DNA from 3 places in the Clostridium sulfidigenes genome. Region 3 is predicted to be linked to each of the others. Evidence: predicted binding sites of a transcription regulator. Region 3 holds the regulator's gene; each other region holds the start of a gene.
The links. The regulator Rex, encoded in region 3, represses fermentation and respiration genes when NADH is low (regulators of the CRP and FNR family bind a similar motif). The targets are predictions, from matches to a motif close to ATTGTTAANNNNTTAACAAT.
Positions count from the first base shown of each region.

Region 1 (4,865 bases), on a different contig from region 3:
TGACCAATATATATTATTGGTTTATGATATGGGCATAATATATAATTTTGAGGCACGAAATATTAATTTTATTTAAAGGGATGATAATATGTTGTCAAAAGAAATGGATGAATTGATTAAGCAACAGCAAGGTCAAGTGAAGAAGGAAAATTCTCAGATTCCTTACGGTGTTGCATTGCTTTTAATTACATTAATAATGTGTTCTATACTTTGGAAAAGCAAGTATAATTATGCTGTATGTTTAGGTGTAGGTGTTATAATTGGTATTATTTTAAGATATTCGAGATTTTGTTTTACAGCAGCATTTAGAGATCCTTTTATTAGTGGAAATACAAGAGGGTTAAGAGGGATGATACTAGCTATGATTGTAAGTACTGTAGGTTTTGCTGTAATTCAATCTGGATATATTCATAATAAAGGTATTGATTACAATTTGATTCCAGGAGCAGTTAGTTCAGTAGGTATTCATGTAATGATTGGTGCTTTTATATTTGGTATTGGAATGGTTTTAGCTGGAGGCTGTGCTTCAGGTGTATTGATGAGAATAGGAGAAGGACATGCTTTACACTGGGTTGTCCTTATAGGATTCATAATTGGAACCATACTAGGAGCTAAGGACTATTCTTTTTGGTATGAGCATTTTATTAAGGATGCTAAGACCATTTACTTTTTAGAACATTTTGATTTGAAAATTGTTGTTTTAGCGCAGATAGTTGTATTAATAATTTTATATAAATTAGCATTAAGGTATGAAAATAGACAGTTGAAATAATTGTAATGGAGGAACTTATATGACAGTAAGAAAGGTAGATTGTTTAAGCGAATTATGTCCTATTCCTTTGCTAAGGGCAATGCAGGAGCTTAAAACAATGGAGCCAGGAGATATTTTAATTCTTAATTGCGATCATAGTTGTGTAGCAATTGATATAGAGAAGTGGGCACTAGAAAAGGAATATCCCATACAGCTTGTGGAATTAGGTAGAGGAGAGTGGGAAGTATATATTCAAAAGCCAAAAGGAAAATAGGGGAGAGATAAAATGAAGTCTATAATAAAATATCTTAAGAAACCTTGGCCTTATTGGGTAGGTGGAATTTTATTAGGAGTAATGAATGTAATTTTACTAGGTCTAATTGGTATAAGTTGGCAAATAACTAGTGGTTTTTTATTATGGGGTATTGGCATACTACAATGGTTTGGGTTAGACCCTTTTAAATGGGAGTATTTTAGTCATTTTCAATCTTATTACGGTCCTATAATTTCCAATGGAAACATATTTATTAATCAATATACAATTTTAAATATAGGTGTTATTTTAGGAGCTTTAGTTGCAACGTTATTAGCTTCTCAATTTAAATGGAAGAAAATAAAGAGTAAAAAGCAGTTTATAATTGCACTTTTAGGAGGAATTATGATGGGATATGGAACTAGGCTTGCTGTTGGTTGTAACATTGGTGCTTTTTTCAGCGGCATACCATCATTTTCCTTACACGCTTGGGTTTTTGGTATTTTTGTAATGTTGGGTACATGGGTAGGAGTTAAGATTTTAGTTAAATTCTTTATATAAAAATGGAAAAGAGGACATGTGTCCTCTTTTTTTAACAAAAACCTCTTTTATTAGAAATTATAAAATCTACAAACATTTGCTCGTGCTTTGTAAGTGTATATTTTTTTCTTGAAGCTATATAATAACTGAAAGAAATTTTAAAATCCTCTACTTCAACGATTTGAATAGACTGTTTTTTTAGTTCTTGAGCAACTGTTAATTTTGGTAAAAAAGAAAAACCTTTTCCCGAAAGAATAGAAGACTTAATAGATTCGGGAGAATTTAAATCATAAATCACATTTAACTCTTCTACAGTTACATTTTTTTCTTTTAATGATTTTTCAATTACATATCTAGTTCCAGAATTTTGTTCTCGTAAAATTAGTGGAATATGTTTTAATTCTTCCATAGAAATTCTTTTAGGTGAATTATCACTATTTCCTACTAGCAAAAGCTCATCCGAAATAATAGGTTGAGTAGAAATATCATTTAACATTGGATCATGCTGAATGATTCCAATATTAATATCGTGTTCTTGTAGTTTTTGAATAACTTCCCTTGAATTTATTACCTCCATACGAATATCAACTTCTTCATGGAGATGTTTAAAGGTAAAAATACTACAAGGAAGAGCATATTCACCCACACTTTTGCAAGCACCAATCATTAACTTTGGTTGCTCTTGATGCAAGTTAATCAAATCTCTTTTAATATTTCCTTGAATAGAAAGTAAAGTATCTGCATAGTTAAATACTACTTTTCCTTCTTCTGTTAATTCTACACCTTTATTACTTCGATTTAAAAGATTTACACCTAATTCATTTTCTAAGCTCTTAAGCTGACCACTGAGACCAGGTTGGGTAAGGTGAAGAATTTGTGCTGCTTTTGAGATACTATTATATTTCACTGTTATATAAAATGATTCAAGATATTCAAGATTCATATAGTCACATCCTAAAAATAATTATACATATATTCTATTTTACTAGTATATTACACAGAAATAAATATATTTATTTTTATTAGGCATATTTTACAATTGGTTAAAGGAAAGTGTTATGGTATATAGCATTTAGTTTCTATGGAAAAAGAATAATATGTAATAGAATTTTATTATAAAGATAACACGTCATGATGTAAACGAAAACACAACCACTTTGCACCAAATATTGTTAAAAAAATCACACTGAATTTTAAATTAAAAGTATAAGGAGGAAAAAAATGAAAAAGACTGAACAAATTTTAGGATTTATAGGAATTTTAATAGTATTACTTTTAGGAAAGACATTATTAAAAACTGACATGCTATTTTTTAGACTTTTAGTGGGTGTGGGATTAGGTTATGCTTTATCTAGGGCTTATACAGGATTTGCAGGTAGTGTTAATCGTGCATTTAATACAGGATCAACAAAATTAATGAGGACACTAATGTTCTTGTTCTTTATCTCATCTTTATTGACTACTGCATTTTTATTCAAGGTAGATCCAGCTAGTTACGATCTGTGGATAAACCCAATTAACTTTGGTCTTATATTAGGGGCAATACTATTTGGGTTTGGTATGTCATTTTCATCATGTTGTGCATCAGGAGTACTTACGGACTTAATAACAGGTCTTCCTAGAGCGTTTATTACATTAATCTTCTTTGGGTTAGGAGTATTCTTAGGATTCCCTATACAAAATACTGTAGGATGGGTTAAGAACTCTTGGTTTTCAACTCCAGTAGGTGAAAAGTTGGCAGGAGGTGTATTCCTACCAGATCTATTTAAATGGGATGGTCTTGAAGGATATCTAGGTGCCTTAGTATTAATGGCATTATTTTGCGGATTAGTTGTGTTTATATCATACCGTTACGAGAGAAGTCGTAAGCAAAATAATACTTATACTGGTCACTCAATGGAAAAGGTACAGGATGAAAATGAAGTGTTAGACACTAAGAATTACAAGCTTTTAAGTGAAACAACATACAACAGATTATTTGTAAAACCTTGGACATTAGTGCAAGGGGCTGTAGTTATAGGGATATTATTTGCTTTGTTAATGGGAATTACTAAGGCTGGATGGGGCGCATCTACTCCTTATGGAATATGGTTTGGTAAATTCTTGATGATATTTGGAGTTTCACCAGAATCTTTGGCAGCCTTTACTCAAATGCCAGCAAAGGCGTATCTTGTTCCATTCTTTGAACATGCTGTTTCAGTGCAAAACTTTGGAATACTCATTGGAACTAGTATATACTTGTTAACTGCGGGTAAGTTTAAGAAAACATTTATGTCAGAGATGCACATTACAGTAAGAGAAGTATTACTATATGCACTAGGCGGAATTACTATGGGATTAGGTACTAGACTTGCTAATGGATGTAATGTAGGAGCATTATATACTCCAATTGCAAATTTCTCACTTTCCGGTTGGATTTTCTTAATTTTCATGGTAATTGGTGGTATTGTAGGAAATACACTAGCTAAAAGACTATTTAAGCAACATTAAAAGGAGGTATCATTGTTATGGGTAAAAGAATTTTAATTATTGGAGGAGTTGCTGGAGGAGCTTCAGTTGCAGCAAGAGCACGTAGAATTGATGAAGAAGCAGAAATAATTATGTTTGAGAAGGGACCTCATGTATCTTTTTCTAACTGCGCTTTACCATTTCATTTAAGTGGCATGGTGGAAAATGGTGACGATTTAGTTTTAATGTGTCCAACACAGTTCAAAAATCAATATAATATTGAAGCTAGAGTTAATAGTGAAGTTATAAAAATTATAAGAGAAGATAAAAAAGTAGTAGTTAAGAACCTTCTTACAGGAGAAGAATATGAAGAGTCCTATGACAAATTAGTTTTATCTCCAGGAGCTAATCCAATATTGCCAAGAAGTATTGAAGGAGTAACAGGTTCCAATGTATTTACAGTAAGAAATGTAGTTGATATAAAGAAATTAAAGAATTATATTGATAGTAACAATATTAAGGATATTGCTGTTGTTGGCGGTGGTTTTATAGGGGTTGAAGTAGCGGAAAACCTATGTTTAGCAGATAAGAATGTAAGTCTTATAGAAGCACTTGATCAAATAATGAGTCCTTTTGACTATGATATGGCCCAAATACTTCACAAGGAAATGATGGATAAGGGAGTAAACCTTATATTAAGTGATGGAGTTAAGAAGATAGATGAAGACTTTGTAGAATTACAATCAGGTAAAAAGGTGGCTGCAAAAGTTGTAGTAATGGCAATTGGTGTTAGTCCGGAAACAGGATTAGCTAAGGATGCAGGACTTGAAATTGGAGTAACTGGAGGCATTAAAGTTGATCATAACTATTTGA
Region 1 is NZ_JBQHQR010000003.1:278,309-283,173, forward strand. It holds gene ACTNBA_RS05150 (YeeE/YedE thiosulfate transporter family protein) at 92-772, shown strand; gene ACTNBA_RS05155 (sulfurtransferase TusA family protein) at 792-1,025, shown strand; gene ACTNBA_RS05160 (YeeE/YedE thiosulfate transporter family protein) at 1,038-1,565, shown strand; gene ACTNBA_RS05165 (LysR substrate-binding domain-containing protein) at 1,597-2,487, opposite strand; gene ACTNBA_RS05170 (YeeE/YedE family protein) at 2,766-4,034, shown strand; gene ACTNBA_RS05175 (FAD-dependent oxidoreductase) at 4,052-4,865, shown strand, end outside.
Region 1: ACTNBA_RS05170 (YeeE/YedE family protein) is a predicted target of Rex. The motif match lies at 2,713-2,732, and genes of this name have one in related genera.

Region 2 (4,865 bases), on a different contig from region 3:
ATTTTCTACATCTTCACCTTCAATGCCAAGGTTCCTTCCCATACACGCACCAATTGCAATATAGAAGGCTTTAAACCCTTGATTCCTTAATTCATTAAGACTTATATCTCTTCCAACCTCAACGCCAATCTTGAATTCAACGCCTAATTCTTTCAGTATGTCAATTTCAGCATTTATTACATTCTTTTCAAGCCTGAATGAAGGTATTCCTAAAGTTAACATTCCACCAAGAACCTTTTCTTTTTCAAACACAGTTACTTTATACCCATCAATGGCTAAGTAGTATGCACAGCTAAGACCTGAAGGCCCTGCTCCCACAACAGCAATTTTTTTACCGTACTCGTGCTTACGTTTAGGCACATATCTATGATCAGTATTTAAATCTTGTTCAGCAATAAATTTTTTGATTTCATCAATAGCAACTGGATCGTCAATATCTCCCCTAGTACAATCTGTTTCACACTTTCTTGGGCAAATACGTCCGCATACTGCAGGAAACGGATTTTCTTGTTTGATAAGTTCAAGAGCTTCTCTATATCTTCCTTGAGAAGCAAGTTTAATATAACCTTGAACTGCAATATGAGCTGGACAATTGGTTTTACAAGGACTTGTACCTGTATCAACTACATCTTTTCTATTGGTTCTATATTCAGGATTCCATTTATCTGGACCCCACTCAGTATCTCGTGGAGTATCAATTCTCTTTATCTCAGTAGTTACTGGTGTTTTGGAACATAATTTTTGCCCCAATTGTAGTGCATTAACAGGACAATTTTGAACGCACTCTCCACAGGCAACACATTTCTCTTTGTCCACTTTAGAAACATAATTTGAACGTACCATATCAGCGTTAATAAACATACTAGCAGTTCTTAAAGCCAGACAAGAACATCCACAGCAATTACAAATAGCATGAGTTTTACCAGAACCATCTAAGTTAGGTATTTGATGCATTAAACCGTTTTCTTCTGCTCTCTTAATAATTTCAAAGGCTTCTTCACGAGTAATCTGTCTACCTCTCTTCGTACGTATATAGTATTCTGCAGCATGCCCCATCTGAATGCACATGTCTTCCTTGAGGTGACCACAGCCTTCTCCCATAGCTTCTCTTGCTGTACGGCATGAACAATCAGCAACTGAAAATATATCATTATCATTAAGATACTTAGAAACTTCCTCATAGGATGCTCTTCTAGTTTCACCTTCAATGGCATGTTCTATAGGTATAACACGCATAAGACCTACTCCTACAGGAAAACTTCCTGCTGTCTTAGGTCCCCTTACTCTTCCATAGGCTTCAAAAGCCCTAGGAATCTGAGGATACTTTTTAACATTCTCCTTATTGTTAACCATCATTTCCATGATACCTGGAACCCAGGTCTCATACCAAAATGTATCTACTCCATCAATTTCATTTACAAAACAAACCCCTGCATCTGCTAATTCTAATAAAAGTTCTGTTGTTTTCTCTACAGATTTGCCACATAAAGGAGCAACATCTTTAGCAGTAACCTTTTTACGTATTTCCATACAAAGTACAACTTCTGCCATTTCTTCTGAAACAACAGGTTCAAGAATCATATACTCGGGATCTGTAGCTTTGATTTCATTTTTCGAGCCACGCTTCTTATTACTGATGTGATTTGCAAGATCAAGTACCTTTTCCTTGACCATATATTATCCCTCCCCAAAATAATTATATGTCATCATAAACAAAACTATAAACACCAGTGTTTACAATGAATTGCAAAGATGGCAAGACTCATTATTAATATTAACTATATTAAAATAATCAGCACTTTTAGGTTTTATTAAGTTATTAAAACAAAAGTAACCGAAAGAAACTGATTATTATATAGTCAAAATATTTTAAAGTAAGTTTATAATACTTTTAATGTTATGAATTATTTAAAGTTATTTATTTTTCCAATTATTTATTTGTCCACGTATCCAGTCAGCCCATTCTCCAATCCCCTCTCCAGTTTTAGCTGAAATTGGGATAACTTTAATATTTGGATTCAGTTTTTTTACCCTCTCTTTTACTGCCTCCATATCAAATTCAAAATAGTCCGCTGCATCTATTTTGTTCACTAATAAAACATCAACTATTGAAAACATTAAAGGATATTTTAAAGGCTTGTCATCTCCTTCTGGTATGCTTAGAATCATAGCATTTTTTGATGCACCAGTGTCAAATTCTGCAGGACACACTAAGTTCCCAACATTCTCTAATATTGCAAAATCAATGTTATCTGTTCCAAGACCTTTTAAACCTTGTCTAGTCATATCAGCATCAAGATGACACATTCCTCCTGTATGCAGTTGAATTACTTTAACTCCAGTCTGTGAAACCTTGTGTGCATCCACGTCTGAATCAATATCAGCTTCTAAAATACCAATGTTCATTTCATTTTGCAGAGCTTCAATTGTTCTTAAAACAGTTGTTGTTTTCCCTGAACCAGGTGATGACATAAGATTTAATAAAAAGACCCCATCTTTTTTCAATTCTTCTCTAAGTAGCTCAGCCTGATGATCATTGTTGTCAAAAACACTTTGCTTAATTTCTAAAACTTTAAATGCCTCCATGTAAACTCTCCCCCATTTCATATTTAATTTAGGTTACTTTATTGAAGTAGGTTACAATATATTATTACCAACCGTTCCACAATATAACATAACAGTTGTTATGTTTATAATATAATACGCACCTACCTTTGTCAATGAATTAACATTCGAAATAATAAATATGTTATGAAAATGCAGACTATTATGTCTTTAATATAATGGTCCTATAATATGTGAATCATGATGTTGTAAAAATATGATATACTATTTTTAAATGGGGTGAATAAAATGAACGCTAATGAACCTAATGAAAGAAAGCAACATATTTTAGATGCTGCAATTAGTGTATTTATAGAAAATGGCTTTGAAGAAACAAGTATGCGTCAAATAGCCTCAGCTGCTGGGCTTACTACTGGTGCAATATATCATCATTTTAAGAACAAGGACGAGCTATTCTACCACGCAGTAAAGGAAGCTATGTACTTTGCTCAAAAACTTTCTGAAAAAGATGAAAGTAGTAATCTTAAAAGCACTGAAAATATGTTAAATGAAATTAGTAATAAAGTTAGAGAACGTATGTCTAAGGTTAATGAGCAACGCCTTTTAGTTTTATTAATAGGCTACGTATTATCTAAAGGTGGCTCTCTTAGTGAAAGCCTTAAACAAGATTATAATGAAATAATAAATAAGGTAGCAGATATGTACTTTTACGCATTTGGTATCGAAAATAAAAACTGCAAAAAAAGTCTTGCTACTATTTTAATAGCAGCTCTAGATGGTGTTGCAATGCAATATTCCCTAGGGGTTTTAAAACAGGAAGATCAAGAATTCAAAAACACCTTTGTGAGATTTTTTGCAGAAAGTATTCCTGCATTTATGGAAAAAAATAAATCCTAAGCTAAGCTACATAAAACAAGGATACTTGTAATTTTTACATAGCATCCTTGTTTTTACTATTATTTAAATAAATGATATCCATTTCCACCTGTTTTTTTAGCTTTATACATTGCCCTATCTGCTTCTAATATTAGTTCATCAATATCATTAACCTCATTGGGTAATATACTAATACCTATGCTTAAAGATATTTTTATTTGCTCTTCTTTACAATATATAGCTTCAGTAAGATTAGTAATTCTGGAGGCTACAGCTTCACATTCATGGTAACTTTTTATAAAAGGTAGTAATATTAAGAATTCATCACCACCAAACCTAGCAACTATATCCCCATTTCTAGTAGATTCTTTTAGTATTTTAGCTACATGAATGAGAACCTCATCTCCTTTTTTATGTCCATATGTATCATTTATATATTTGAATTTATCAACATCTATAAACATAAGTCCTAAAAGACTATTATTTCTTTTAGCATTATTATAAAATTCATCTGCCATTTTATAAAACAATGTTCTATTCGCTAAACCTGTCAGTCCATCATAATAAGCTAATTTATTAATAGTTTTTTCCTTTTCCTTTAATTCTTTATTTAAAATATATAATTCATTCACATATTTTTTTAGTTGATCAATACGTAAAAATTGATTAGTCACATCAATAAATTCAATAAGTATAAAATTCAAATTATCTTTTTCTATTCTACTTATCTTTAAATTTAAATTTTTATTATTACTTAGCAAATCTTTATGCATAGCTGCCGAAAAAAACATTTTTCTTCCATCATTGATTATACGATTTATTGTATCTTTAAAATAACCTTTATTTAGACTAGGAATAACATCATATATACAACTATTTTTTACTTTTTCCTCACTAATATGGGTTAAACATTCCATATGATTATTCCAAAATAAAATTTTAAAATCTTCGTCTAATATGATTATTCCTTCGTTTATATTATCTAATATATCATATAAAATTCTATCCACAGAAATCATCTTCTATCATTCCTACTTTATTTAATAATTGACTTAATGAACTTAAAGTAAGATTAATTATTATAGCACCCGCTATTTCCGAATCGTCTATTTTAAAGGTTATATATAGCATCAAAATATGCTCGTACTCTTTGTTCTTTATATTTTTTTCAAAATCCACTTTATTAAATACGTTAACTTCTGGTAAAGTATAATTTAATTTTAATTTTAGATAATTTCCTATTTCGCCAATTATTGAATTTAATATTATATTTCCAATTTCCTTTATAATATCAAAATCTATATCAGTAAAATTCATATTACATAGTTGATTTTCATCATTTTCATTTAAACATAGGTTTATAAATGTTCTCATTTTATCCGCTGGGAATATTAAGCTTGCCTTTCCTCTAAGTTCATCTTCAA
Region 2 is NZ_JBQHQR010000010.1:25,068-29,932, reverse strand. It holds gene ACTNBA_RS12295 (FAD-dependent oxidoreductase) at 1-1,674, opposite strand, end outside; gene hypB (hydrogenase nickel incorporation protein HypB) at 1,915-2,586, opposite strand; gene ACTNBA_RS12285 (TetR/AcrR family transcriptional regulator) at 2,854-3,462, shown strand; gene ACTNBA_RS12280 (diguanylate cyclase domain-containing protein) at 3,522-4,451, opposite strand; gene ACTNBA_RS12275 (chemotaxis protein CheC) at 4,444-4,865, opposite strand, start outside.
Region 2: hypB (hydrogenase nickel incorporation protein HypB) is a predicted target of Rex. The motif match lies at 2,714-2,733, and genes of this name have one in related genera.

Region 3 (4,865 bases):
CTTGTTGAAGGTCGTAAGCCTTCTGCATCACTTCTTTATTTTTCTCTTTAAGGTCGATAAAGGCTGTATAATTTCCGTTATAGCACTGTGCAGTTCCACCTATAAGTTCTATAGTTTTATTGGTGATAGCATCTAAGAAGAATCTATCGTGGGAAATTACTATAATTGTGCCTTTAATCTCTTTAAGGTAGTTCTCTAACCATTCTATTGCATCAAGGTCAAGATGGTTTGTAGGTTCGTCTAGAAGCAAAATTTCAGGTTTTCTAAGAAGGAGCTTACATAAAGCAACTCTAGTCTTTTGACCACCGCTTAATATAGATATGGATTTATCAAAATCAACTTCTGTAAAGCCTAGGCCTTTAAGTACACGACTAATTTCGCCTTTATAAGTGTATCCACCACGATTTTCATAAACCTCTGTTAAAGTAGTATAATCACGTATAATCTTATTGTGATAATCTTCTTTAGCAGCATCATAAGGTTCCTTCATCTTCTCTTCTAAATTGTGTAATCTTTCCTCAATATCTATCAGTGACTTAAACACGGAAAGAAGTTCAGTATATATGGTATTATCTGAATCTAGAGAAAGGTTTTGAGAAAGATATCCAAGTTCCTTTGATTTATCTATATATAGCTCACCACTATCATATTCCATTTGATTGGTTAAAATTTTAAATAGGGTTGATTTACCTGCACCATTAGCACCTATTAATCCTATTTTTTCACCTTCATTTACATTGAAGGTAATATCTTTTAAAATCATATCTATTCCGAAGTATTTACTTATGTTTTTACAACTTAAAACTATCATTTATTTCACCGTCCTACTAGCATTTTAACATGAAAGTTAGAAATTTAAAATAATTTGTATAGTACAGTGGAGGAATGGGTATTGTGAGTAATAGGAAACATTGTTATATATAATACAAAGAAAAGTAAAATTGGTATAAAAATTAAGTTTATGAGACTTTATATATTATTTATGATAAAAAGTTAAAAAAATTTATAATTTATATATACAATAAAGTATTTTAAATGTACAATATAGCATTATAGTTTATTTATTAAAAAATATATAACAAATCAATGGTAATATAGTATAATATCTATATGAATAAAACCTACGTTGAATATGAGATTAGAATAGTTATTTTAGATAATATTTAATAGAGAATTATAATATGAATAAGCATAAAAATAAAAGACAAAAAGAATAAACAAGGAATATATAAAGAATATATATAAGGAGTTGATAAGAGGTGGAGAAGAAAAGAAGCATTTCTATGGCTGTAATAAAAAGGCTACCTAAGTACTACAGATATTTGCGCGAATTAGATAAAAATGAAGTTGATAGAATATCCTCTAAAGAACTAAGTGAAAGAATTGGGTTTACAGCTTCACAAATAAGACAGGATTTAAATTGTTTTGGAGATTTTGGTCAACAAGGGTATGGATATAATGTTAAGGAATTATTATATCAAATCTCTGTTATATTAGGCCTTAACAAAGAGTATAACACTGTAATAATTGGAGCTGGAAATATAGGTCAAGCAATTGCCAACTATACAACCTTTGATAAGATGGCATTTAATCTTAAAGGTATTTTTGATGTGAATGTAAAACTTATTGGACTTAAAATAAGAGATATTGAAATTAGAGATATGGATGAGTTAGATAGTTTCTTACAGAGAGAAAAGATTAACATAGCTATAATTTGTGTTCCTAAAAATAGAGCCCAAGGGGTAGCAGATGTGGTAATAAAGAATGGCGTAAAGGGAATATGGAATTTTGCACCTATAGATCTAAAGGTTAACGAGGATGTTATTGTAGAGAATGTACATCTTAATGAAAGTTTAATGACTTTAAGTTACTTATTAAATGAGCGTGAAAAAGAAGAAGAATTCCTATAATACTAAAAAAAGACAATACGAATTTCTTAAAATTTGTATTGTCAGGAATTTTTTGAATTTAATTATATGAATTAAGTAAAAAGATTCATTAAAAAACATAAATAAAATATAAATTAGGTTGAAAAAGAATTATAAACAGTCTATAATAGTGATTAAGGTATTAGAACCTTAATCACTTTTTTGTTAAAATAATAACGATTTATGGCGGCTAACACCTGAAAAATTGCATGGGGGATTTTAAACATGGATTATAAGAACATAGTCTTGGAAAAAGAAGGAAATGTGGCTTTAGTTAAACTAAACAGACCTAAAGCATTAAATGCTTTAAACACAGAAACTTTAAAAGAAATTGATTGTGTTATCCAAGAAATTTCTGGGGATAAAGAAATTTATGCAGTTATTCTTACAGGAGAAGGTAAAGCGTTCGTTGCTGGAGCTGATATTTCAGAAATGAAAGAAATGAATGCTATAGAAGGTAAAGAATTTGGTATTCTTGGGAATGGGGTTTTTAGAAAAATTGAAAAACTTGAAAAACCTGTTATAGCTGCAGTTAATGGTTTTGCATTAGGTGGTGGATGTGAACTTGCAATGGCTTGCGATATTAGAATTGCATCAGTTAAAGCTAAGTTTGCACAACCAGAAGCAGGGCTTGGAATAACTCCTGGGTTTGGCGGAACTCAAAGGTTATCAAGACTTGTAGGTGAAGGAATTGCAAAAGAATTAATTTACACTTGTGACATGATCAATGCTGAAGAAGCTTTAAGAATTGGATTAGTAAACAAGGTAGTAGAACCAGAGACACTTTTAGATGAAGCAAAAGCTATGGCTAATAAAATAGCTAAGAATGCTCCTATAGCTATAAGCCAATGTAAAGCTGCTATCAATAGAGGCTTGCAAATGGATATTGATAGTGCAGTATTATATGAAGCTGAAGCATTTGGAATGTGTTTTGCTACTGAAGACCAAAAAGAAGGTATGACAGCTTTTGTTGAAAAGAGAGACAAGAATTTTAAGAATAGATAATCGAAATAGATAATCGTATAAGTAGGAGGTATTATAATGAATTTTTCATTAACTAAGGAACAAGAACTTGTAAAGCAAATGGTAAGGGAGTTTGCTATTAATGAAGTAAAACCTATAGCAGCTGAAATAGATGTTACAGAAAGATTCCCAATGGAAAACGTAGAGCAAATGGCTAGATACAACATGTTAGGAATTCCATTCCCAACTGAATTCGGTGGAGCAGGTGGAAACAACGTATCTTATGCTATGACTGTAGAAGAACTTTCTAAAGTTTGCGGAACTACAGGAGTTATAGTTTCTGCACACACTTCTTTATGTGGAGCACCAATATATCAATTTGGTACTCAAGAGCAAAAAGAAAAATATTTAACACCACTTGCAAAAGGTGAAAAACTAGGTGCATTTGGTCTTACTGAGCCAAACGCAGGTACTGATGCTGCTGGACAACAAACAACAGCTGTACTTGAAGGAGATCACTACGTATTAAACGGTTCAAAAATATTCATAACTAACGGTGGAGTTGCTGATATCTTCGTAGTATTTGCAATGACTGATAAATCAAAAGGAACTAGAGGAATATCTGCTTTCATAGTTGAAAAGGATTTCCCTGGATTCTCAATAGGAAAAGTTGAAGAGAAGTTAGGAATAAGAGCATCATCTACTACTGAATTAGTATTTGAAAACTGCATAGTTCCAAAAGAAAACTTACTTGGAAAAGAAGGAAAAGGATTTGCTGTTGCAATGCAAACTCTTGATGGAGGAAGAATTGGTATAGCAGCTCAAGCTTTAGGACTAGCTCAAGGAGCTTTAGATGAAGCTGTTGCTTACATGAAAGAAAGAAAACAATTCGGAAGATCAATAGCAGCATTCCAAGGACTTCAATGGATGGTTGCTGATATGGATGTTCAAATTGAAGCTGCTAGACTTTTAGTATACAAAGCTGCATACAAAAAAGATATGGGTATGCCATACTCAGTAGATGCTGCTAGAGCTAAATTATATGCTTCAGAAGTAGCTATGGATGTTACAACTAAGGCTGTTCAATTATTTGGTGGATATGGATACACTAAAGAATATCCAGTTGAAAGAATGATGAGAGATGCTAAGATAACTGAAATCTACGAAGGAACTTCTCAAGTTCAAAGAATGGTTATCGCAGGAAGCATATTGAAATAGGAGGTAGTGAAAGATGAAAATAGTTGTTTGTGTAAAACAAGTACCAGATACAAATGAAGTTAAAATAGATCCAAAAACAGGAACTCTTATAAGAGATGGTGTTCCTTCAATAATAAACCCAGATGACAAAAACGCTTTAGAAGGAGCTTTACAATTAAAAGATACTTATGGTGGACACGTAACTGTTATAACAATGGGACCTCCACAAGCAAAAGTAGCTTTAGAAGAAGCATTAGCAATGGGAGCAGACGAAGCTATACTAGTTACAGATAGAGCTTTTGCTGGAGCTGATACATTAGCTACATCTCACGCTTTAGCTGCAGCTATTAAAAACTTAGATTATGATATAATATTCGCTGGAAGACAAGCGATTGATGGAGATACTGCACAAGTTGGACCAGAAATTGCTGAACACTTAGGAATGCCTCAAATAACTTATGTTGAAGCAGTTAGCCAAGAAAAAGAAGGCGTATTAAACGTAAGAAGAGCTTGGGAAGATGGATATGAAAATATCAGAGTTAACACTCCAGTTCTATTAACTGCAATCGAAACTTTAAACGTGCCAAGATATATGAACATTAAAAACATATTCGCAATGGCTAAAGAAAAAGAAGTTAAAGTATGGACTGTAGCAGACATTAACGTTGATGTTAACCTACTTGGTCTTAAAGGATCACCTACAAAGGTTAAAAAATCAATGACTAAAGAAGCTAAAGGACAAGGTGAAATATTTGAAGTATCACCAAAAGAAGCAGC
Region 3 is NZ_JBQHQR010000002.1:181,521-186,385, reverse strand. It holds gene abc-f (ribosomal protection-like ABC-F family protein) at 1-811, opposite strand, end outside; gene ACTNBA_RS02750 (redox-sensing transcriptional repressor Rex) at 1,260-1,910, shown strand; gene ACTNBA_RS02745 (short-chain-enoyl-CoA hydratase) at 2,154-2,933, shown strand; gene ACTNBA_RS02740 (acyl-CoA dehydrogenase) at 2,970-4,109, shown strand; gene ACTNBA_RS02735 (electron transfer flavoprotein subunit beta/FixA family protein) at 4,123-4,865, shown strand, end outside.